Regions from separate parts of the Kitasatospora brasiliensis genome, predicted to be linked through region 2. Evidence: riboswitches for the same ligand, from Rfam matches in the RefSeq annotation. Region 2 holds a riboswitch; the other holds the start of a gene.
What was found. A riboswitch is a leader RNA that binds a small molecule or an ion and turns the genes downstream of it on or off. The one in region 2 is predicted to bind S-adenosylmethionine.
Positions count from the first base shown of each region.

Region 1: it holds a riboswitch for S-adenosylmethionine, as region 2 does, so the genes downstream of both, QWJ13_RS33075 (IclR family transcriptional regulator) here and thrC (threonine synthase) in region 2, are expected to answer to the same signal.

Region 1 is NZ_JAUOOW010000011.1:6,129-13,488, reverse strand. It holds gene QWJ13_RS33085 (NAD-dependent epimerase/dehydratase family protein) at 1-708, opposite strand, end outside; gene QWJ13_RS33080 (DUF362 domain-containing protein) at 717-2,849, opposite strand; gene QWJ13_RS33075 (IclR family transcriptional regulator) at 3,027-3,740, opposite strand; SAM riboswitch class I at 3,964-4,106, opposite strand; gene QWJ13_RS33070 (hypothetical protein) at 4,173-5,255, opposite strand; gene QWJ13_RS33065 (AfsR/SARP family transcriptional regulator) at 5,514-7,360, shown strand, end outside.
Region 2 is NZ_JAUOOW010000006.1:142,169-149,528, reverse strand. It holds gene QWJ13_RS23455 (extracellular solute-binding protein) at 1-1,202, shown strand, start outside; gene QWJ13_RS23450 (cupin domain-containing protein) at 1,238-1,588, opposite strand; gene QWJ13_RS23445 (DUF3263 domain-containing protein) at 1,761-1,997, shown strand; gene otsB (trehalose-phosphatase) at 2,046-2,885, shown strand; gene QWJ13_RS23435 (alpha,alpha-trehalose-phosphate synthase (UDP-forming)) at 2,889-4,355, opposite strand; gene QWJ13_RS23430 (glucosyl-3-phosphoglycerate synthase) at 4,394-5,395, opposite strand; SAM riboswitch class I at 5,544-5,678, shown strand; gene thrC (threonine synthase) at 5,695-6,975, shown strand; gene QWJ13_RS23420 (ubiquitin-like small modifier protein 1) at 7,007-7,285, shown strand.

The DNA of each region.
Region 1 (7,360 bases), on a different contig from region 2:
CTGGTGGATGGTGCGCCATGCCCAGTTCTCGCCGCCGAGCAGGTAGCGCTCCCCCGGCAGGCCGCGTTCGGCGAGCAGCACGTGGCCGGCCGCGACGTCCCGGACGGAGACGATGTTGCAGCCGCCCGGGTAGGTGGTGCGCAGCGAGTCGGCGAGGTAGCGGGTGATCAGCGCGTTGCTGGGTACCAGCCGCCAGTCGGGGCCGCCGACCACGATGGTCGGGCAGGCGGCCACCACCTCCAGGCCGAGTTCGGCGCCGAGGGCGAAGGCCGTCCGTTCCTGCTCCAGCTTGGTGACGAAGTAGTCCGGCAGGTACTCGTCCCCGGGCATCCACCGCTCGTCGCGGGCCACCGGTCCGCCGGAGGAGCCGCAGGTGATGGAGGAGGAGGTGACCACCACCCGCCGCACCCCGGCCTCGGCGGCCGCCCGCAGCACCTCGCGGGTGCCCTCGACGTTGGCGGCGGTCAGTTCCTCGCGGCTGGTGTCCCAGTAGGAGAAGACGGCGGCGCAGTGGAAGACGGTGTCGCAGCCTTCGAAGGCGGGCCGCAGGCTGAGCGGGTCGCGCAGGTCGGCGTGGACCAGCGGCGCGTCGAGGCCGTGCAGGGGGCGCAGGTCGCTGCTGCGGCGCACCAGCGCCCGCGGCTCGTGGCCGGCGGCGCGCAGGGCGCGCACCACCTGGGAGCCGACGAGCCCACTGGCACCGGTCACGCAGGCCCTCACGGGGGCGGCCTCGATCCGCGGTCGCGGGCGGTGGCCTCGCGCAGTCCCGCCCAGAAGCCGGCGACCGCCGGGCGCAGCGCCTCGCGGAACTCCGCCAGCAGCGGGGAGCGGGTCGGGGTGTCGCCGGGGGCGACGTGCCAGAAGCCGTCGGGGCCGAGGCGTCCGGGCGGGGTCGGCAGGGTGAGGGTCTGGCTCAGGGCCTGGGAGGCGGCGGTGCGGATCAGTCGGGCGGCCTCGGTCAGCCGCTGGGTGGGCAGTTCGGCGGCGTCCAGGTCGTCGAACTCCTCCCAGGGGCGGCCGATCCGGTAGGGGCGGCCCTCGTACTGGGCCTCGAAGTTGTCCAGGGTGCGGGTGAAGAAGCGCTGGTAGGAGTCCTGGACGAGCGGGTCGCGGAGCTTGGGCCGGGTGTCGGGGCGGAAGACCTGCCAGGTGAGCGGGAGGGTGAAGCGCTGGCGGACCCGGATGACGATCCGGGTGCGGGCGCCGTCGTCGGCGGGGAGGAAGACCACCGAGCCGTCGTCGTAGGCGGCGGAGCCGTTGGGGCTGCGGACGGTGCGCCAGGAGATCCGCTGCCGCTGGGCGCCGTAGTCGACGGACTCCAGTTTGCACACGTCGATGGGTGGACCGCCGTAGTAGGCGAGGTAGTTGGGCTGCGCCAGGTAGAGGTTGCGTTCGATCTGGCGGGTGGGCCGGCCCTGGTCGTCGCGCGTCACCACGTGGACGCGGCCGCCGAGGTAGTCGGTCATGTAGCTGATGGAGCGGCTGATGTCGACCCGGCGGACGAAGTCGGCGTACGGGGCGTTGATGGTGCGTTCGCAGCCGAACAGGATGGAGTGGCCGACGTGCTGCCAGCGCATCTGCCAGGCGTCCTCGGGCAGGGCGTCGATGACCGTCTCCAGGGGCCGCAGCAGGGCGGTGATCCGGTCGAAGTCCTGGTGGGTGTAGGTGTCCGGGTCGACGGCGAGGGAGACGTCCCGGCGCCGCAGGGCGTCCTTGGCGTTGCCGGTCCTCCAGGCGCGGACGGTGGCGGAGGCGGAGGCCGCGGCGGTGACCATGGCGCACAGGGTGGCGGTGGCGGCGGGGTTGGTGTCGGCGGCGCGGATCAGCGCGGTGAGCAGGCGGGAGAGCCGGGCGAGCGCCGGGTCGGTGACCTCGGCGGCGCCGGGGTCGACCCGCCAGGCGGCGATGCTGAACAGCCGGTGGGCGCGCCCGTCGGGGGCGAGCCGGCGCACCGCCTCGACCAGGGCGCGGGGCGGGTTGCGCCAGCCCGGGTAGGGCGTCAGGTCGCCGTCGACCCGGTAGGCGTCGGGCAGGCCCCGGTCGCTGAGGACGCGGGCGTTGAGCGGTGAGGAGACCGGGTCGACGCCCATCAGCAGCGCGCCGACCAGGTCGGCGAGGACTCCGTCCGGCGCGGCGATCACCGTGTCCGTCCGCAGCGGCCGGCCGACCTGCGATCCGGCGCAGCCGTGGCTGCTGACCACGGCGTCGACGAGGTGGAAGTCGGGCGGGTAGGCGCCGAGCAGGTCGGTGATGACCTCGGCGCCGTCGCGGCGGGCGCGGTAGTGGTGGTGCTTGTCATCCTGCGGGAGCACGCCGAAGAGGTTGGCCAGGCACAGGGCGTAGCCGAACTCGGGGTGGGTGCAGTTCTTGGCGATGTTGATCCGGAAGCCCGCCTCCAGCCAGCCGCGGGCCAGCCCGCTGCCGTGCAGGACGGCGGATTCGGGGAACTCGGCCGGCTGGACGTCCTCGGAGAGGTCCACCAGGCGGTAGGCGTTGCCGTGCGGGGTGCGCTCGCGGTAGCCGAGGCGGCGGCAGGTGTCGAGGAGTCCGGGGCCGGCCAGCCAGGTGTCCGGGCCGCAGCGGGCGGCGCCGACGGTGACGTCGTGGTAGCCCCGGTCGTGCAGCTGGTCGATCAGGTGCTCCACGAGGGCGGCGCTGACGGCCGTCGCCGGATCGCCGTACGCGGAGGCGCCCGGGGTGAGCAGCACGGCGACCGCGCCCGGGTCGCCGTGCGCCCGCTCGGCGAGCCGCTCCCAGAGCCCGGCCCGGGCGACCGCCTCCGCCAGCAGGTCCGCGGCGGAGCGCGGCCGGACCCGGGTGGAGCGGGCCACGGCGGCGACGACGGTCACATCTCCCCCAACGCCGGTGGACGGCCAACGCCGCTGGACGGCCTTCCCGTTGGCGTCCGTCCGGGCCATCGCTGACTTACCGGAAGGTAGCTCGAAAGAGGTTTGAAGCGATGCTACTGGTCGGACGCCGGATGCGAGGGCGGGCGCGCGCTCGTGTCCGGCGTCCGACCGTGCCGGTCAGGGGTGGCGCAGCGCCTCGGTGAGGCGGCGGGCCGCCTCCAGGACGGCCTGGGAGAGGTGGGTGCCCGGGTGGCGGGTGAGCCGTTCGATGGGGCCGGAGACGGAGACGGCGGCGACCACCCGGTTGGACGGTCCGCGCACGGGTGCCGACACGGAGGCGACGCCCGGCTCGCGCTCCCCGATGGACTGGGCCCAGCCCCGGCGCCGTACCCCGCTGAGCGCGGTGGCGGTGAACCGGGCGCCCTGCAGTCCGCGGTGCAGGCGCTCGGGCTCCTCCCAGGCGAGCAGGATCTGCGCGGCGGAGCCGACCTTCATGGGCAGGGTGACGCCCACCGGCACGGTGTCGCGCAGGCCGGTGAGCCGTTCGGCGGCGGCCACGCAGATCCGGACCTCGCCCTGGCGCCGGTAGAGCTGGGCGCTCTCCCCGGTGACGTCGCGCAGGTGGGTGAGGACCGAGCCGGCGGCGGCCAGCAGGCGGTCCTCGCCGGCCGCGGTGGAGAGCTCGGTGAGCCGGGGGCCGAGGGCGAAGCGGCCCTGCATGTCGCGGGTGACCAGCCGGTGGTGTTCGAGGGCGACGGCCAGCCGGTGGGCGGTGGGGCGCGCCATGCCGGTGGCGTTGACGAGTCCGCCCAGGGTGGCCGGGCCTGCCTCCAGGATGCCGAGGATCGTGGTGACCTTGTCGAGCACGCCGACGCCGCTCGTGTTCTCCATGGTGTGGGGTACTCCAGTCTCAGTGCCCGTGAGCGGCGGGTGGTCCTGCTCACGGCGGCTCCCGGCGTGCGGAAGCCGGGGGTGGTCAGCGAGGACGGGCCGGAGGAGTCGGCCGAGTGCCTGCGCCGGGCACGGAAGGGGTACCGAGAGGGGTACGAAGGGTACGCGGAAGGGCCGGGGCGGTCAGCGCCCGGGCGAAGGACAGCACAGAGAGCACCGTGTCTCCTCATCTTTCCCGCGCCACAGTGGCGACAGGCCGGAGTTGGCACTGCCCCCGGACGGCACGGCGCGTACTTCGGACGCCGGGTCGAACGGGGAGTTGCCGGGGCTTCGTAGGGCCGGTCCCTCCACCCCTCTGGATGATTCGCGACGAACGATACATAGCTCCGGGCGGCTCGCCAAAACGGGGGCCGCCGCCGTGCGCGGCGCCGATCAGCGGTGGCGCGGCTCCCTCAGGCCGATGCGCGGGGCCCGGTCGGCGGTGTCCGGGGCGGTGCCGGAAGCGGCGTCCCAGGCGTGCAGGGCGGCGAGGGCGGCGCTGCGTTCGAGCGCCGTCGGGCGGGTGCCGGCGGGGGCGAGCAGGTAGTCGGCGACCGGGGTGAGCAGCAGGGTGGCGGCGCCGGCGGGCAGCAGCAGGGCCTCGTCCCACTGGTACCGGGTGACGGTGCGGCGCAGCAGGGTGCCGTGGCGCGGCGGGGACGCGCCGGCGGGGGTGTGGCGGCGGCGCAGTTCGGGGGCGACCTCGGCCTCCAGGACGGCGCGTACGTCCCGCAGGGCGCCGAGCGGCACGTGCTCGGCGGCGAGGTCGAGGAGGGCGGCGGTCTCCGGGGCGAGCCGGTAGGCGGCGACGACCGCGGCGGTCTCGTCGGGTTCGAAGGGCTGCCCGGCCAGCTGGGCGACGTCGATCACGTCGGTCGCGCGGAAGGCGCGCCCGAGGCCCTCCTCGGCGAGGGCGATCAGGCATTCGACGTGGTCGGCGGCGGCCAGGTAGGGGCGGATCGGGACGGTGGCGTGGTCGCCGGTGAGCGCGGCGGTGGCCAGCCGGACCTGGTACCACGGGTCGAGCAGCGGGTCCTCGGCGGGCCATCGCAGGGTGACGGCGGTGTGCCGGGGGCGGTCGCCGAGCAGGGTGACGTCCACGCTCTCCACCGGGTGGTCGGTGACCAGCCGGTTGACGGCCTGCCAGAGTGCGGCCTCGGTGGGGCTGACCAGGCTGAGTTCGTCCAGCGGCCGGGGCAGCTCGGGCGGGTAGTGGCCGGTCAGTGGGAGGCCGCGGATCGGGCGGACCCCGGTGGCGTCGGTGAGCTCGCGGGCGAGGCGGGTGTAACAGTCGGCCCGGTCGCGGGCGCGCTGGAGCTCGGCCCGGGCGTGCCGGCCCATCCGTACGCCCTCCCGGGCGAGCGCGGCGAGCACCAGGTACGGGAGGTCGCGGTCGGCGCGGGCGCGGTGGAGGAGTTCGACCGGTCCGGCGGCCGGGTCGACGTCGAGCAGCCGGTAGAGCAGGTCGGTGTTCATGGGCTTCGCCTTCGAGGGCCGTGGTGGTCGCCCGGGCGGCGGCAGGGCGACCGGGGTGTGGCGGGCCCGGCGGTTCGTGCCGAGCCGACTCGGGTGCCACGCCTCCGATTGTGCTGACGGCCGATCAACACCGGATCACCGTCGGGTCGACGATCTCTCGACAGCCCGACGGGTGGCGTGGGTTGATAGGGGCTCATCATTTCGGGGGGTGGCGCGTGCGCGGGCGGGGGCGAGCACACGAGGCGGGCAGGTGCAGGAATGGATGATTTCCGGTTCTCGGTGCTGGGACTGATGCGGGCGCAGCGCGGCGGCACCGCGCTGAAGGTCGGCAGTCCCCAGCAGCAGGCGATGCTGGCGGTGCTGCTGCTGCGGCCGGGACACGGCGCGAGCGCCACGGACCTGATCGACGCGCTGTGGGGCGAGGAGCCACCGAGCACCGCGATGACGACGGTGCGCACGTACGCCTGGCGGTGGCGCAAGGTCCTGCACGGCGAGCAGCCGGACGCCCCGGCCGTGCTGACCTCGGCCGGGGACGGTTACCGGCTGGTGCTGCCCAAGCACGCCGTGGACGCGGCGCGGGCGGAGGACTTGGCGGCGCGGGCCGAGCGCACGGCGGCCGCCGGGGAGCCGCAGGAGGCGCGCGACCTGCTGAACCAGGCGCTGGAGCTGTGGCAGGGCGAGCCGCTGACCGGCATCCCGGGCCCGTTCGCCCAGCGCCAGCGCCAGCGGTTGGAGGAGCTTCGGCTGACCTTGCTGGAGGAGCGGATCGCCCTGGACCTCACCCTGGGGCGGTTCTCCCGGTGCATTCCGGAGCTGACCTCACTGACCACCGAACACCCGCTGCACGAACGGGCGTACGGGCTGCTGATGCGGGCGCTGTACCAGGCCGGGCGGCAGGCGGACGCGCTGGCCGTCTTCCGGGGCACGCGCCAGCTGTTCCTGGCCGAGCTGGGGGTGGCGCCCGGGGCGGAGCTGGACCTGCTGCACCAGCGGATCCTGGAGGGCGACCCGTCGCTCGCCGCCCCGGCGCCGGCCGTGTCCGCGGCGCCGCGCTCCGGGCCGGTGGAGCCGGCCGAGCCGCAGCGGGCCGAACAGTCCGAGGCGCCCGTCGCCGCCGTCGCGCCGGAGGTGCCCGTCGGGGCCGCCACCCCGCATCCCAGACCGGCCCAACTTCCGCCCGACGCCGCTGACTTCACCGGCCGTACGGTCCTGGTGGAGCGGCTGGGCCAGGCGCTCGGCAACCCGGGCCGGCAGGCCCTGGTGATCGCGACCGTGGTCGGCATGGGCGGGGTCGGCAAGACCGCGCTCGCCCTGCACGTGGCCCACCGGATCCGCGAGGCCTACCCGGACGGGCAGCTGCACGCCGACCTGCGCGGCGCCGACGTCACCCCGGCCGATCCGGAGGCGGTGCTCAGCGGCTTCCTGGTGGCGCTCGGCGTGCCGGCCGACACGGTGCCGGACGGGCTGGACGCCCGCTCGGCGCTGTTCCGCTCGGTGGTCGACGGCCGGCGGCTGCTGGTGCTGCTCGACAACGTCCACGACACCGCGCAGATCAGGCCCCTGCTGCCGGGCGCGGTCGGCTGCGCCGTGCTCACCACCAGCCGCACCCGGCTGGCCGGCCTGCCCGCCACCGTCCAGGCCGACCTCGGCGTCTTCGAACCCGAGGAGGCGCTCGAACTGCTGGGCCGCACCATCGGCGCCGAGCGGCTGGGCGCCGAGGCGGAGGCCGCCCGGGAGCTGCTGCTGGTCTGCGGCCACCTCCCGCTCGCCGTGAGGATCGTGGCGGCCCGGCTGGCCGCCCGGCCGAGCTGGACGGTGCAGACGCTGGGCCGCCGGCTGGCGGTCGAGCGCCGGCGGCTCGACGAGCTGCGGATCGGCGACCTGGAGGTGGAGGCGGCCTTCGAGCTGAGCTACCGCCAGTTGGCTCCCGCCCAGGCCCGGGCGTTCCGGCTGGCCGCCTCGGTGGACGGCCCCGACCTGGGGCTCCAGGCCGCGGCCGCGCTGCTGGACCTGGACGAGTACGACGCCGAGGACCTGCTGGAGGCCCTGGTGGACGTGGCGATGATGGAGTCCCCGTTCCCCGGCCGCTACCGCTTCCACGACCT
Region 2 (7,360 bases):
CGTGCGGCGGGCAGGACGACGGGACCGTCACCCTGAAGCTGGTGGCGGCCGACTACGGGGAGAGCGTCGAGACCAGCTCCCAGCTCTACTGGGACGAGGTCGCCAGGGACTTCGAGGCGGCCAACCCCAAGATCAAGGTCAGCGTCGAGGTGGACAGCTGGACCGACATCGGCAAGAAGGTCGAGGACATGATCGCGGCCGGCAAGTCGCCGGACCTGCTCCAGACCGGCGGCTTCGCGGAGCAGGTCGCCGCGGACCGGCTGTACCCGGCGTCCGACGTGCTCTCGCTGGAGACCCAGGCCGACTTCCTGGAGACCTTCTCGCACACCGGCCAGGTGCTCGGCACCCAGTACGGGATCCCGTTCGTGTCCTCCTCGCGGGTGCTCTTCTACAACAAGGCGATGTTCCGCCAGGCCGGCATCACCCAGCCGCCGGCCACCTGGAACGAGCTGCGGCAGGACGCGGAGAAGATCAAGGCCAAGGTGCCGGGAGTGGTCCCGTACGGGCTGCCGCTGGGGCCGGAGGAGGCGCCGGCCGAGTCGATGCTGTGGTCGCTGAGCGGCGGCGGCAGCATCTCCGACGACGTCGGCAACTACACCATCGACAGCGACAAGAACCAGGCGACGTTCGGCTGGCTGAAGAACAACCTGGTGGCCACCGGCCTGACGTACCCGGACCCGGGCAAGGTGAACCGCACCCCGGTGTACCGGGACTTCGCGGCCGGGAAGGTCGCGATGCTGAACGGGCACCCGACGCTGCTGCGGATGGCCGCCGCCGGGAACATCGAGTTCGGGACGGCGCCGATCCCGAAGAAGGACGGCGTGGGGCGGACCGGGAGCCTCGGGGTCGCGGACTGGATGATGGCGTTCAAGGCGAACGGGCACAAGAACGAGATCAAGAAGTTCCTGTCCTTCGTCTACGGCAAGGACAACCAGCTGAAGTTCGACGAGCGCTACAACCTGCTGCCGGTCACCCAGGACGCCTTCGACCAGATGACGGCGGACCCGAAGCACGAGGACCTCAAGCAGTTCGCGGTCGGGCTGACCAACGCGAGCTTCTACCCGTTCGGGGACCCGGCCTGGGGCGTGGTCAGCGACCGGATCAAGGCGGGGATCGGCCAGGCGGTGACGGGCGACCCGAAGCAGGCGCTCGGCGCCCTGCAGGACGCGGCGGCCCAGGAGGCGGCGAAGGTCCGCAAGTAGGACCGGGACTGAGCCCCGGTCCGGGTGGGCGCGCGTCAGGGGAGCGTGATGGCGTAGGCCTTGCGGAGGGTCTCGTGGACCGTCCAGGTGGTGCGGTCGCCCTCGCGCAGGACCGCGCAGTCGCCGGGTCCGACCTCCAGGGTCGGGCCGCCCTCGATCTCGATGGTGGCCCGGCCGCTGAGCACCACGAACATCTCGTCGGCCTCGACGTCGGTGACCACGCCCGGGGTGATCTGCCACAGGCCGCGCAGCTGGCGGCCGTCGGCGGACTCGGACAGCACCCGGCCGGTGACCTCGGGGGTGCCGGAGACGATCTGGGACGGGTCGAGCGGGTCGGGTTCGAGGTCGGCGGTCGGGATGTGCAGGGCGAAGCTCGGCGTGGTCATGGGGCGACGTTAGTGCGGGCGCGGGCCCGGCGGGGAGAGCAGGGTGTGTCGGGCTCGCGCGGGAGAATGACACTCCGTAGCGGTGGGCGGAGGTGTTCTCGATGGGCGAGCCGGGTGTGTCGGGCTCGCGCGGGAGAATGACACTCCGTAGCGGTGGGCGGAGGTGTTCTCGATGGGCGAGCCGGGCGAGCTGAGTGAGCGGGACCGGGCGGTGCTGGCGCTGGAAGGGCGGCAGTGGCGTACGGCCGGGGCCAAGGAGCGGGCGATCCGGGAGGAGCTGGGACTCTCCCCGACCCGGTACTACCAGCTGCTGAACGCGTTGCTGGACCGGGAGGAGGCGCTGGCGCACGCGCCGGTGCTGGTCAACCGGCTGCACCGGATCCGGGAGGCACGGCGGGCGGCCCGCTGACCGGTCCGCCGGGTGCGGAGCGGCGGGCTCCGGGGTAGGGGCTTCGGTATGGGCTTTCAAGAGATGTTCGTACCGGGCACCGAGGCCGGCCGGGACGGGGTCCGGGCCGTACTGGCGGCGCCCGAGCACGCCGTCGTCGGGCTGGACTTCGACGGGACGCTGGCGCCGATCGTGGCCGATCCGGGGCAGGCGCGGGCGCACCCGGGGGTGGCCGGGGCGCTGCGGCGGCTGGCTCCGGCGGTCGGCGCCGTGGTGGTGGTGACGGGCCGGCCGGCCGCCCTGGCGGTGGAGTACGGCGGGTTCGCCGACCTGCCCGGCGTGGTGGTGCTGGGGCACTACGGCGCCGAGCGCTGGGAGGCGGGGGAGCTCACGGCGCCGCAGGCGCATCCGGGGGTGGCGCGGGTACGGGCGGAGCTGCCGGCGGCGCTGGCCCGGGTGGGGGCGCCCGAGGGGACGTGGGTGGAGGACAAGGGGCGCTCGGTGGCCGTGCACACCCGGCGCACGGCGCGGCCGCAGGAGGCGCTGGAGCTGCTGCGGGCGCCGGTGGAGGAGCTGGCCGCCTCGTACGGGCTGGTGGTGGAACCCGGACGGCTGGTCCTGGAGCTGCGGCCGCCGGGGGTGGACAAGGGCGCGGCGCTGACCGGCTTCCTGCGGGAGCGCGGAGCCCGTTCGGTGCTCTACGCGGGGGACGACCTGGGGGACGTGGCGGCCTTCGCCGCGGTGGAGAAGCTGCGCGGCGAGGGCCTGGCCGGGGTGCTGGTGTGCGCCGGCGCGGTGGGGGACGCGCCGGTGCGGGAGCTCGCCGACCGGGCGGACCTGGTGGTCGCCGGGCCGGAGGGCGTGGTGGAACTGCTGGACACCCTGGGCCGGGCGCTCACAGCGCGCTGAGGCTCACAGGGCGTTGAGCTGGTCCAGGAACCACTGCTGCGGGGGGAGCGCGGTGGCGGCGGCGGCCAGCCGCTTGGTCCGGTCGGCGCGCTCCTCGCGGCTCATGGCGAGGCCGGCGTGCAGGGCGTCGGCGGTCGCGATGACGTCGTACGGGTTGACGGTGAGGGCGTCGTCCCCGAGTTCGGCGTGGGCGCCGGCCTCGCGGGAGAGGACCAGGGCGCAGCCGTGGTCGGAGACGACCGGGACCTCCTTGGCGACCAGGTTCATGCCGTCGCGGATCGGGTTGACCAGGGCGACGTCGGCCAGCCGGTAGGCGGCGAGGGAGCGCGGGAAGTCGTCGTCGACGTGCAGGATCAGCGGCTGCCAGGTGGGGGTGGCGAACTCGGCGTTGATGGCCTCGGCGAGCTCCTGGACCTGCGCGGTGTAGTTCCGGTACTCGGCCAGGTCGGTGCGGGACGGGTAGGCGAAGGCGATGTGCACCACCCGGTCGTGCCACTCGGGGCGGGTGCGCAGCAGGTGCCGGTAGGCCTGGAGGCCGCGGACGATGTTCTTGCTGAGCTCGGTGCGGTCGACCCGGACGATGGTGCGGCGCTCGCCGACGGCCGCGCGCAGGGCGGCGAGGCGCTCGTCGACGTCGGGACGGTGGGCGCGCTCGCGCAGGAAGTCGGCGTCGGCGCCGAGGGCGTGGACGCCGAGCCGGGTGGTGCGGCCCTCGAAGGTGACGGTGAGCGCCTCGTGGTCGACGGTGGCGCCGAGCACGTCCGCGCAGCAGGCGGCGAAGGCGCGGGCCCAGCGCTCGGCGAGGAAGCCGGCCCGGTCGGCGCCCAGGATGCCGGTGAGTACGGCCCGGGCGACGTCGTCGGGCAGCAGCCGGTAGTACTCGGGCGGGGCCCACGGGGTGTGCGAGAAGTGGCCGATCCGCAGGTCGGGACGGGCTGCGCGGAGCAGGGCCGGGGCCAGCGAGAGGTGGTAGTCCTGGACGAGGACCGCGGCGTCCGGGGCGGCCTCGGCGGCCAGGGCCTCGGCGAAGGCCTCGTTGTACGCCCGGTAGGCGGCCCACTCGGTGCGGAAGTCGGCGTCGAAGGCGGGCGCGGTGGGCGTCGCGTACAGCAGGTGGTGGACGAACCAGAGGGTGGAGTTGGCGACGCCGTTGTAGGCGCGGGCGAAGGTCCGCGGGTCCAGGTCCAGCATCCGTACGGCCTGGCCGCCGACCTCGTGGCCGGCCAGGTCGAGGCGGCCGTGGGGGGCCTCGGCGGCGGCTCTGCGGTCGGAGTCGTTGAGGGCGGCGCAGACCCAGACGGCGTTCGGGTCCTCGATCGCGGAGAGGCCGGAGACCAGGCCGCCGCCGCCCCGCCGCAGGGTCAGCGTGCCGTCGTCGGCGGTACTGAAGGACACCGGTCCCCGGTTGGAAGCCACCAGGACGGGGGCGGTGCCGGTCGCGTTCGAACGGTTGGTCGTGAGATCGCCCATGGTTGGGATGTTGCCGGGGCCCCGGCGTGGCAAACCCGTCAGTGCCGGGTGGCGTACTCGGGGACGGTGTGCATCGGGGGGCGTTCCTGGGCGGTGACCGGGTGGGTGTGGGCGGTGAAGGCGCGGCTGAGCGGGTCGCGGGTGAACTGGGTGAGCTGGGGGTGGACCAGGTCGGCGGAGGCCTTGAGGCGGTGGCTGCGGTCCAGGCGTTCGAGGGCGGTCCGGTAGATGGTGGCGGCCATCCGGCCGAGGGCCTGGCCGTCCTGGTGGCGGTGGTGCCGGACGCCGACGTCCACCTGGGCCAGGGCGTCCAGGCCGGCCAGCTCCAGGGCGTCGACCAGGAGGCCGAGTTCGACGCCGTAGCCGGTGGGGAAGGGCAGTCGTTCGAGCAGCGAGCGGCGGGCCGCGTACTCGCCGCCGAGGGGCTGGACGAAACCGGCGAGTTCCGGCCAGTGGAGGTTCAGCAGCGGGCGGGCGACGAGTTCGGTGACCCGGCCGCCGCCGGCCGGCAGCACGGCGCCCTCCGACTCCAGCGGGCGGTCGTACATGGCCTTGACCAGCTGGATCGACTCGTCGGTCAGCAGCGGGCCGACGATGCCGGAGACGAAGGCCGGGTCGAATTCGCGCAGGTCGGCGTCCACGAAGCAGACGATGTCGCCGTGGGTGACCAGCAGCGAGCGCCAGAGCACCTCGCCCTTGCCGGGGACGGCGGGCAGCCGGGGCAGGATGGCGTCGCGGTGCTCGACCCGGGCGCCGGCCTCGGCGGCCTCGGCGGCGGTGGCGTCGGTGGAGCCGGAGTCCACCACGACGAGTTCGTCGACCAGTGGGAGGCGCTCCATCAGCTCGCGCCGGATGGTGCGGACGATGTCGCCGACGGTGGCCTCCTCGTCCAGGGCGGGGAGGACCACGCTGACCGTGCGGCCGGTGCGCTCCTTGGCCGCGAGGAGGGTGTCGACCGGCCGGTCGGCCGCGCTCCAGGAGCGTCGGCTCAGCCAGGACGCCGCCTGCGGGAGGAGCTCGGGGGTCGGTTCGGCGGGCACGGAAGTCTCCTCGGCGGGGTCGGGTGGAACGGGTCATCTCGCGTGGCGGACGGTCCCGTTCAGGATTGACGCCTTCGGATACAGTCTTCGTACAGCGGTCGGACCTTTGCACGTCGGGGTCGCCGTTGAGCACCACCACAATTTCACAAGCTCATCCAGAGGGACTGAGGGAACGGCCCGTTGACGTCCCGGCAACCTTCTCGCGCGGCTGTCTCGACAGGCCCCGGCGGGACAGGTGCCAATTCCGGCCTGTGGCGCGACCGCGCCGCGGGGAAGATGAGGAGAGAGGCCTCGCCATCATGGCTAGCGACACTGCCGCACCTGTTTCCGTCGACCTCGGCCCCGCCGCCGCCCTGTCCTGTCGGGAGTGCGGCACCCGGTTCCCGCTCGGTCCCAGCTTCGCCTGCCTGGAGTGCTTCGGCCCGCTGGAGATCGCCTACGAGTTCGGCAGCGAGGCCGCCGAGGAGCTGCGCAAGCGGATCGAGGCCGGTCCCGCCTCCATCTGGCGCTACGCGCCGCTGCTGCCCGTCCCGGCCGACGTGGCCTCCAAGCCCAACCTGAACCCGGGCTGGACCCCCCTGGTGAAGGCCGACAACCTGGGCCGGGAGCTCGGGTTCACCGCCCAGCTGCACATCAAGGACGACTCGGGCAACCCGACCCACTCCTTCAAGGACCGGGTGGTCGCCTGCGCGATCGAGGCGGCCCGGGCGTTCGGCTACACCACGCTGTCCTGCTCCTCCACCGGCAACCTGGCCGGCGCGGTGGGCGCCGCGGCGGCCCGCGCCGGGTTCCGGTCCTGCGTGTTCATCCCGCACGACCTGGAGCAGGGCAAGGTCGTGATGGCCGGGGTGTACGGCGGTGAGCTGGTCGGCATCGAGGGCAACTACGACGACGTGAACCGCTTCTGCTCGGAGCTGATCGGCGACACGGCCGGCGAGGGCTGGGGCTTCGTCAACGTGAACCTGCGGCCGTACTACGGCGAGGGCTCGAAGACGCTGGCGTACGAGATCTGCGAGCAGCTCGGCTGGCGGCTGCCGGAGCAGATCGTCATCCCGATCGCCTCGGGCTCGCAGCTGACGAAGATCGACAAGGGCCTCCAGGAGCTGATCAAGCTCGGCCTGGTCGAGGACCGGCCGTACAAGATCTTCGGTGCCCAGGCCGAGGGCTGCTCGCCGGTGTCGGCCGCGTTCAAGGCCGGCCGGGACGTGATCAAGCCGGTCAAGCCGGACACCATCGCCAAGTCGCTGGCGATCGGCAACCCGGCCGACGGCCCGTACGTGCTGGACATCGCCCGCCGCACCGGCGGCGCGGTGGAGGACGTCACGGACGCCGAGGTCGTGGCGGCGATCCGGCTGCTGGCGCGGACCGAGGGCATCTTCGCCGAGACCGCGGGCGGGGTGACCGTCGGCGTGCTGAAGAAGCTCGTCGAGACCGGTCAGCTGGACCCGGCCAAGGAGACCGTCGCGATCAACACCGGCGACGGCCTGAAGACCCTGGACGCCGTCTCCGACTCCGGGATGACCGCCGTCATCCGCCCGACGCTGGACGCCTTCCGCGCCGCCGGCCTCGCCTCCGCCTGAACGACTTCACGAACCACCCGATAGGAGCGTCATGAGCGCCAACGTCCGCATCCCCACCATCCTGCGCACCTACACCGGCGGCGCCGCCGAGGTGACCGCCGAGGGCGCCACCCTGGCCGAGGTCATCGCCGACCTGGAGGCGAACCACCCGGGCATCTCCGCCCGCATCCTGGACGACACCGGCAAGCTGCGCCGCTTCGTGAACGTCTACGTGAACGACGACGACGTGCGCTTCGCCGAGGGCCTGGCGACCGAGATCAAGGACGGCGCCGGCGTCTCGATCATCCCGGCGGTGGCCGGCGGCTGCTGAGCCGTCGCGTCCGTCGCGGGAATCCCGCGGCCGTCCGTGCGTACGGAATTCCGTTCTCCGTATGCGCGGACGGCC